4 regions of the Arthrobacter sp. NamB2 genome follow, and region 2 is predicted to be linked to each of the others. Evidence: riboswitches for the same ligand, from Rfam matches in the RefSeq annotation. Region 2 holds a riboswitch; each other region holds the start of a gene.
What was found. Region 2 has a riboswitch for cyclic di-AMP ahead of FDK12_RS06425 (M23 family metallopeptidase). Riboswitches for the same ligand answer to the same signal wherever they lie in the genome.
Positions count from the first base shown of each region.

Region 1: linked by a shared signal. The riboswitch ahead of FDK12_RS11525 (LysM peptidoglycan-binding domain-containing protein) and the one ahead of FDK12_RS06425 (M23 family metallopeptidase) in region 2 are both predicted to bind cyclic di-AMP.
Region 3: linked by a shared signal. The riboswitch ahead of FDK12_RS03150 (C40 family peptidase) and the one ahead of FDK12_RS06425 (M23 family metallopeptidase) in region 2 are both predicted to bind cyclic di-AMP.
Region 4: linked by a shared signal. The riboswitch ahead of FDK12_RS08500 (NlpC/P60 family protein) and the one ahead of FDK12_RS06425 (M23 family metallopeptidase) in region 2 are both predicted to bind cyclic di-AMP.

Region 1 covers NZ_SZWI01000006.1:84,177-86,368, reverse strand. Annotated here, with positions in the region: gene FDK12_RS11525 (LysM peptidoglycan-binding domain-containing protein) at 1-907, opposite strand, end outside; cyclic di-AMP (ydaO/yuaA leader) riboswitch at 911-1,122, opposite strand; gene FDK12_RS11520 (hypothetical protein) at 1,205-1,441, opposite strand; gene FDK12_RS11515 (glycoside hydrolase family 6 protein) at 1,503-2,192, opposite strand, start outside.
Region 2 covers NZ_SZWI01000002.1:570,426-572,617, reverse strand. Annotated here, with positions in the region: gene FDK12_RS06425 (M23 family metallopeptidase) at 1-1,239, opposite strand, end outside; cyclic di-AMP (ydaO/yuaA leader) riboswitch at 1,243-1,471, opposite strand; gene FDK12_RS06420 (siderophore-interacting protein) at 1,637-2,192, opposite strand, start outside.
Region 3 covers NZ_SZWI01000001.1:688,766-690,957, forward strand. Annotated here, with positions in the region: gene rnc (ribonuclease III) at 1-48, shown strand, start outside; gene mutM (bifunctional DNA-formamidopyrimidine glycosylase/DNA-(apurinic or apyrimidinic site) lyase) at 49-1,011, shown strand; cyclic di-AMP (ydaO/yuaA leader) riboswitch at 1,126-1,335, shown strand; gene FDK12_RS03150 (C40 family peptidase) at 1,338-2,153, shown strand.
Region 4 covers NZ_SZWI01000003.1:441,398-443,589, forward strand. Annotated here, with positions in the region: gene FDK12_RS08495 (NlpC/P60 family protein) at 1-165, opposite strand, end outside; gene FDK12_RS08500 (NlpC/P60 family protein) at 195-998, opposite strand; cyclic di-AMP (ydaO/yuaA leader) riboswitch at 1,004-1,188, opposite strand; gene FDK12_RS08505 (metal-dependent transcriptional regulator) at 1,305-2,003, opposite strand.

The sequences.
Region 1 (2,192 bases), on a different contig from region 2:
GAAGGTCCGAGAGGGGGTGCTGCAGGGTGAGGTTCGACCCGTTCATGCCACTGCTGATGACCTGGCCACCGCCGACGTAGATGGCTACGTGGCCGCCCGTGATGACGATGTCGCCAGGAGCGGGGGTGGCCACCGTTGCGCCGAACTGGAAGAACTGCGAGGGGCCGAGGTCTCCGACGGAGATACCGGCGGCGCGCAGCGCCTTCTCGACGAGCACGGTGCAGTCCTGGACGGCACCGGCCGCGAGCTGCGACTGCGCGGATGCCACGAGGGTCCCTGCGACACCGCTGGTCGAGGCCACCGGGGTGACGTCAGCCGAGGCGAGGTACATTCCGGACCCGGCGGCGGTGGACACGGCAGGCGCCGCGGCAACGGCTGCAGCCTGCTGCGCCGGAGCGATCTCGGCAGCGGGAGCGACGGCGGCGGTTGGGACCGCAGCAATCGTCACGGACTGGGTGGGGGCCTGGACTGCATCGCCGGCGGGGATGGTGATGCTGTCGCCGGGGAAGATGATCGACGCCACGGAGAGGCTGTTGACCGAAAGAACGGCCACCAGGTCCACGCCGTAGCTGGCGGAGATGCCTCCCAGGGTGTCGCCCGGGACGACGGTGTGCGTTCCACCGGCCGCTGCGACAGCCGCGGCGGCGGGAGCGACTGCGGTGGGAACAGCAGGGGCGGGAACAACAGGGGCAGCGACTGCTGCCGATGCCGACGTCGTGCCCTGTTCCGTGGTGGAACCCGCGTGTGCCGTGCCGACGGCGGTGAGCGCGAGGCCCGACGTGACGGCAACGATGGCGACGGGACGGCCGACGGCGGTGGCGCGGCCCTTCACTGCGCGGGACAGGCTCTGCAGAGCGAGATTGCCGTCGGTGGCAGCACGGTGGCGTGCCGGGGTGTTTCGTGACATGGATCTATACCTCTCCCATGCCTACGGGGTGAGCTGTCGGGTTCGGATGGGAGTCACCCGGCCGCGCCCCCGCCTCGTGGGCGATGGTGCTGCGGCTTAACCCCAAGGACGTCGGCAGGTGAACCTGCGCGCCCGATGGAACTGTGGTTCCCCCGTCCCCGCCTTCGTGATTGCGAACGACCCCGGTCGGCGGCAGGGCTCGGCAATCCGACCAGGAGCGCCTCCCATGGACGGAGGCACCCGACGACGATAGCCAGCGCTCGTCCGGTTTGTCACATTTGTGTAACGGCGCTTACCCTACCCACGCACGCGGGTCGCGTGCCAGCGCCGGAGTGCGGCGACAGTGCCAGCCACACTGAGTGCGAGCAGCGCGGCTTGCTGGAAGTAGAACCAACCGGTCACGTGCGAGCCCCCGCTGGTTGCCACGAGAAGGATGCTGCTGACGAGGGTCAATGTCAGTACCGCACCGACCGCGGACAGGGTGCTCCAGAGCCTCCGCTCCTGAACACGCTGCGCCGACTTCCAGCTCTCCATTGCTCCACCCTAGGCGCAGGGGCGCGTGCGCGGCCGAACCGGGCCGCGCACGCGCGTTGTACTACGGTCGAACCGGCGCGCTGGCGTTCCTGATGAGGTCGAGTGCCTGCTCTGGGAACCAGGCTCCGGCGGCGGGATCCACGCGGCCCCACTCGGGATCCACTCCCCCGTTGTCCGTCAGCCCGCGGCTGCACTCGCCGTCGGACTCACCCGGCACCTTGATCCACAGGAAGGCATCGGCCAGGGGATTGCCGGTATCTGACGTGGGCAGGTAGCCCAGCCCGCGGCTCGGCGGGTTGCACCAGACCTGGGGGTCCGGGTATGCCGCCGTCGGAACCCAGGGACCCTTTCCGTTGCGGCTCGTGTCGATGACGAAGTGTGCGAGGTCATCGTTCGACGGCGCGTTCGGGGCTGCGTCGACGTTCTGCGCGTACCAGGCGTCCGTCAGCCCCCACGTGGAGAAGTCGGCGGGTGACGCCGGGTGGTACTGGCTGCCACAGGAGCCGTAGGCGCCCGGATTGATCTCGGTGGCGTAGTAGATGCACTTCGATACCCAGCTGCCGAACTTCAGCTGCCGCTCTGTGAGCTCGTAGTTGGAGACGTTGAGGAAGAAGCCGTCGGCCTTCTGCACGCCGGCCCTCACGAGCCGGCTCGAGATCTCCCCGGTGCCCAGCCACGCGCTGTGCGTCCCGTCCAGATACACCGTGGTATTGGGCAGGGCCTTGAGCTGATCCACCGCATAGTTGAGCAT
Region 2 (2,192 bases):
GGTATGGAGTTCCGAGCCGTAGCCACCCATGGGGTTGACCCGGTATCCGAAGGTCGAAGCCACGACGGGATTGGCCACGGGAACGTCGAACGCCTTGCGTTCCTTCGCTGCCGGGGTCAGCGAGCTCGAGAGGGCCCTCGCGCTGGCGATGCTCGGAGCGATGCCCTCGGTCGCCGGGCCTGCACTCTCCAGGCCGAACGTCACCGACGCCTCGGCAGGCGCAGTGACAGCAGGAGCGACACCCGGGGCCAGTGCAACGCTGGGCGCTTCCGCGGCCGTGGCACTGCTGCCCGTGGCCGCGGCCGTCGTCGAGGGAGCCACGGCACCCATGACCAGACCGGCGGAAGCGAGGACGATGCCGGCGGTCGCGGCGTTGTCCCGCAGTCGTGTGAGCGGCGTGGTGCGGGCTGCGGCGCGGCGGACTGCCGTCGGGCGGACTGCCGCGCGTCGCCGTGTGCCCTGGTGCGGGCGCACGGCGGCAGAGGGCTGGCGGGCGCTCCGGCGCGTCGCCGGGACAGCGCCGTCGACGTCGTCCGCCCGTGGTGCCGGTGTGGGTTCGGTGGCTGAAACCTCGACCGGTGGGCGCCTCGGCTCTACGACGGCGACCTCGACCCGTTCGGACGCCAGGCTCTCGGAGTGCAGGAGCACGGCTTCGGCTGCCTCGCGCGCGGCCCTCTCCTGTTCACGGATCTCCCGGCGGCTGAGCAGGCGCTCGGAGGGGGCGGGCACCGGAAGGGCACGCACGGTGACGGGCGGAACCGACACGGGCGGTCGTGGTGCTGCAACCCGGCTCGAGGCTTCGACGGCGGATGCCGCAGGAGGACCAGCCGGAGTCGCGGCCCGTCGACCGGCGCGGGTGGGGGCCGCGCCACCGGCGGAGGAGGCAGCCATGGGCGCGCGAGCAGGAGCCGTCGGGAGGCCTGGAACGGCCACGCGGGCGGTAACGGCCGCGACGGGAGCAGGCGCAGCAACGGCAACGGGCTCAGCAACGGCAACGTGGGCAGCAACGGAAGCGGGCGCGGCTTCGATGCCGGGCGCAGCATGGGTCACGATCGTGGCGCGCGTGTCGGCGGGGGCCACGCGGGCCGCGGGGGTCCTGACGGCAGGTCGGGCCTCGTACGTCCCGACGCGGAGCGACCGGCGGCTCGGGAGGGCGGGGGCAAAGCTGTGCGGAACCGACTGGTGGTGCGCCCGATCGTCGGACGCGCGACGGCGCCCGGACGTAACCGTCTGGGTCAACTGCATACCTCTCTCAGGACGCCGGCGAAGTTAGCTGTCGGATTCGAGCAAGAGTTGACTCGGCCCCCTCGGCGCAGCCCCGGACGCGGTGGAACCGCAGGTGGGGCCGTGCTGATTAGCAATGCGTAGAGGGCTTCACCCCAAGGCGGCTCGCACCGCCGGAATGTGGATCCTCCACCCCTGTCACAGGTTGTTCATGCGGTCCGCTGACAGGGTTAGGCGTGCGGACCTGGATCACAATAGAACGTGCTTCGACTGCTCAAACCTTAGGGCACGGAACGCGCAGTTACAATTCCGTTATCCATCCTGTGGATCTTTCGTGCAATACTGCTTTCCGCTCACGGGAACCTGCGCAATTCCCCCGGAGAACCTGCGCCTCGGGAACCGATCGGCGGCATCAGGACAACTCGGCGCGCCCTTTGCGCCAGTACCCCATGAACGCAACCTGTTTCCGGTCGACGCCCACATCGCGCACCAGATAGCGGCGCAGTCCCCGCACCACCGCTGCCTCCCCCGCGATCCAGGCGTAGAACGGTTGGGTGCCCGACGGGCGCTCGGGATTGACCGTCGACCTCACGATCGCAGTCTCGAGCAGTTGCGGGGTCTCCCAGAGGATGGTTCTGTCGACATCGACGTACTCGGGTTCGGTACCGCCACTGACGGCGTCGGCGGAGCCGGCGAGGGACACCCAGCCGGGTACGCGCACGGCGTCGCGAACCGCTGTCTCCAGCAGCTCACCGTGCGGGAGACCCCTGCGCGGAAGCCAGGTGATGGCGACCGAGGACCGGGTCTCGATGCTCTGGATGTCCCGCTCGTCCGGGACCTCGAGGAACGCCTGCCCGCTCATGTCCTCGGGGAGCGCCTCGAGGATCGCGCTGATGGCCGGCACTGCGGTCTCGTCACCGGCCAGCAGGACGTGCTGGGCAAGGCCCGGGCTCCACTCGATGCCGCCG
Region 3 (2,192 bases), on a different contig from region 2:
GACGGCGAGCCGGCCGGAGCCGGAGCCCAGCAGGCAGACAGGGCCTGAGTGCCCGAGCTGCCCGAGGTCGAGGTGGTCCGACGCGGACTGGTCCGTTGGGCCGCGGGCCGCAGCATCGAGGCGGTGGACGTGCTCGATCCCCGGTCCCTGCGGAGGCACGTCCTCGGCGCCGAGGATTTCGTGGGCAACCTGACGGGCGCCCGCATTCGCGACGTGGTGCGCCGGGGGAAATTCCTCTGGATGACGCTCGAGGACCCGACCCGGCCGCACCCCCAGCCGCGGGACGCGCTGATGTCCCATCTCGGCATGAGCGGACAACTGCTCATCGAAGAACCGGACGCCCCGACGGAGAAGCACCTCAAGGTCCGCCTCAGGCTCTCCGCCGCCTTCGACGAGGAGGGTGGACGGCTGCCGACCGAGCTGCGGTTCGTCGATCAGCGGATCTTCGGCGGCATGTTCGTCACCGACCTCGAACCGACCGCCGATGGACAACCCGGTGGACTCGGAGTGGAGAACCTGGCGCTGATACCGCGCCAGGCTGCGCACATCGCGAGGGATCCGCTCGATCCCGCGTTCTCCGTCGAGAGCTTCCACCGGCGGTTGCGGGAGCGCCGGACGGGACTCAAGCGCGCCCTCCTCGACCAGGGCCTCATCTCGGGGATCGGCAACATCTACGCGGACGAGGCGCTCTGGCTCGCGAAGATGCACTATGCCCGTCCCACCGACACGATGCGCCGACCCGACACCGTCAGGATCATCGATGCCGTGACGGCTGTCATGGAGCGTGCCCTCGACGCGGGTGGCACCAGTTTCGACTCGCTGTACGTGAACGTCAACGGAGCGTCGGGATACTTCGCGCGTGAGCTCGAAGCCTATGGGCGCGCGGGGCATTACTGCCGCCGGTGCCTGGACGAGGGCAGGCAGACGGCCATGCGTAGGGAGTCCTTCATGAACCGTTCCTCGTTCCTGTGCCCGTTCTGCCAGCCCAGGCCGCGCAACGCCAGGATGTAGGCGACGGCGCACCATTGCCGCCCGAGTGATCAGCGCCTCGTAACCCAAACGTGACAATAGCTCGGACGGCGCGTACCGTTGAGGGCGCGCTCGTTCCACAACGGAAGGGCGCCCACCCTCACTCTGCCTAACCCTGTCGATGAGGATGGACCGTTCGCACACCACGTTCGACAGGGGCGGGGGAACCGATAGCGGGCTCGTTCCACGAGTCCTAGGGGTAAAGACGCGCGTAGACCAGCTTTGGGGCGGTGGTCTGCAGGCAAGGCGTCCGGATGTCCCATCCGAACCCGACAGCTAACTTCGCAGGCATTGGGAAAGGCAACAGCATGTCCAAGAAGAGCCATATCGCGCGCCACCGGGCAGTCCCCACGCGCGTCAACCCCCTCGTCACGGCGTCGCGTGCCGTCACGGCAACCGCGTCCGTCGCAGGCAAGCCCGCCGGCGTCGTCGCCGTCGCTTCGGGCATCATGTTCGGCGCAGCGCTCCCGGCGAATGCCGCAGCAGGCGAGGTCAGCCTCGAATCCGTGAGTACCCAGCAGGCAGCGGTCAGCACGACTGCGACGGCCAGCTACACGGTGCAGGCGGGCGACACGCTGGGAAGCATCGCAGCGGCCCACGGCCTGAGCCTCGAAGCGCTGTTCACGGCCAACGGGCTTGGGTACAGCTCCATCATCTACCCCGGCCAGTCCATCTCACTCGGTGGTTCCGCTGCTCCGCAGCAGTACTCGGTGCAGTCGGCAGCCGTCGTTGCTCCCGCAACTGCAGGAAACTCCACGGGCCTCAGCACGCAGTCCGCAGCGTCGAGGGGACCCGTCAGCGGTATCGTCGCGACTGCGCTGCAGGGCGAAGGTTCGGGATACGTCTACGGCGGTACCTCCTACGGTGCCTGGGACTGCTCGGGCTTCGTGCAGTGGGTCTACGCCCAGCACGGCATCAACCTGCCCCGCACCACGTGGTCGCAGTTCGCCTCCCTGAGGCCCACCAGCAACCCGCAGCCGGGTGACCTCGTGAGCCAGAACGGCGGCGGCCACGTCGGTATCTACCTCGGTAACGGTCAGATGATCAGTGCGCTGAACCCTTCGCAGGGCACGCAGATCCACTCCGTCAACGTCATGGCGGTCGACGGGTACTACACCCGCTAATCGCCCTCGGCGACGACACAGCGAAAGGACGGGATGCAT
Region 4 (2,192 bases), on a different contig from region 2:
GGCTGCGACACCGCTGGTCAGGACGAGGCCCGAGGCCGCGGCGATGACGGCGGCCTGGCGGCCCATCCCCCCGGCGTTGGTCGTGACGGACTTTGCGAGAGCGGAGAAGCCGGCAGCGTTCTGCGCTTCTCCTCGGTGGCGTGCGATCGTGACGCGTGAAGACATGGGGGGATACTCCGAGTGTGGGGGGGGTTCTAGCGGACGCGGACGAAGCTGGCGCCGGGGAGGTCTGACAGGCTGTGCAGGCCGGTGTTCATGCCGTTGAGGCCACCGCTGATGACCTGGCCGTTGCCGACGTAGATCGCTACGTGGCCGCCGGTGATCACGAGGTCGCCCGCAGCGGGCGTTCCGACGACGTCGCCGAACTGGTAGAACTGTCCCGGCGCGAGGTCGCCGACGGACTTGCCGACCGAGCGCAGCGCCTTCTCGACCATGGCGGTGCAGTCCTGCGCAACGCCGATCTGGGCGTAGGCGGAGGCGACCAGTCCGGCAGCGACGCCGGAGGACTGGACGGGAGCGGGTGCGGCCTGCGCGGCGACAGGAGCGGGAGCAGCTTGTGCGGCGACAGGTGCTGCTGCGACGGGGGCTGCGACCGGCGCGGCCGCTACCGGTGCGGCCTGGGGCAGTGCGACCGGGGCGGCGGCTTCGACGACGACGGGCTCGGCCTCGACGACGGGAGCTTCCACAACCGCCTCGGGGGCCGGCGTCACCTCGACGGCTACGCGGTCGAAGGAGACCTTCGCGGTGGCCGGGACGCTGACCTCGGCGGCGACGACGCGGCTGACGGTCAGGGCGGTCGAGGACTGCACCTCACGCTCGGCCGTGGTGGCTCCATGGGCCGGGAGGCCTGCGGTGAGCACCAGGCCCGAAGCGGCGACGATGACGGCTGCCTGGCGGCCCACCGATCCGGCGTTCGACGCAACAGCGGTGGAAAGAGCAGTCAGGGGGCTGGTGGTCTGGGGCGCGCGGTGGCGGCCCAGCGAAGAGCTATTGGACACGTTGGATTACCTCTCCCAACGCCTGCGAGGTGAGCTGTCGGATTCGGATGGGAGTCACCCGGCCGCTGCGCAAACAGCGACTTAACCCCAAGGATTTCTGTGACGAAACCCAAAAATTGGTTCCCCCGCCTCTGCCATGCGATGGTGCGAACGGACCTCGGGCAATGGCAGAGCTAGGCGATTTGCACGAGGGTGCCGGATCTAGAGCGAATTTGGCACGAGATGAAGGCTACAACAGATACGCGGGTATGTCACGTTCAGATCACGGAACGGTATGTTCTTGGTGACGACGGCTGTGGCGGAGCGTCAGGCGGCGACGGACACGAAGACGTGCGAGGCGACCTCGGGCGGCAGTTCGAGGGCGCCCTCCACGCCTGGAACGCGCACGGACACGTACCCTCCCACGGACTCCAGGGTGAGGTGGGCTCCCGGACGCAACCCGCCCTCGTCGAGCTGCGTGAGCAGCTCGGGATCCACCTGGATCGGTTCGGCCAGCCGGATCAGTGTCACCTGCTTGTCCGGGGAGTACGTCGCCATCGCCGAGAGCAGGGTCACCACACCATCCGTGAACAGCTCCGACTGGACGCCGCCGATCGCCTCCAGGCCGGGAATTGGGTTGCCGTACGGCGACTCCGAGGGCTTGCCCAGCAGCTCGTACAGCCTGCGCTCCACGCGCTCGCTCATCACGTGCTCCCAACGGCAGGCCTCGTCGTGGACGTAGGCCCAATCGAGCCCGATGACGTCGCTCAGCAGGCGCTCGGCGAGGCGGTGCTTCCTCATGACGCCTGTGGCACGATGACGACCGAGCTCTGTGAGTTCGAGGTGCCGGTCGCCCGAGACGACGACGAGTCCGTCGCGTTCCATCCGGCCGATGGTCTGGGAGACCGTGGGGCCGGAATGACGCAACCGCTCCGCGATCCTCGCGCGGAGAGCGACGATGTTCTCCTCCTCGAGTTCAAGGATTGTCCGCAGGTACATCTCGGTGGTGTCGATGAGGTCCGTCATGCGGGTCAGCTCCTTGGTGCGGTGCGGGTGCTCGGCGGGAATGCCTCACGCCGATGAGGGGTTGCACGGCCGCCACAGCCTGTTCCGCCCCACGCCTCCCAAGGTTAACCCATGGCGGGAGAAGGCTGGAAAACCGATCGGCGACGTGGGGCGGCGCCGGTGATGATGCCCACGAACGGTGTTAACAAA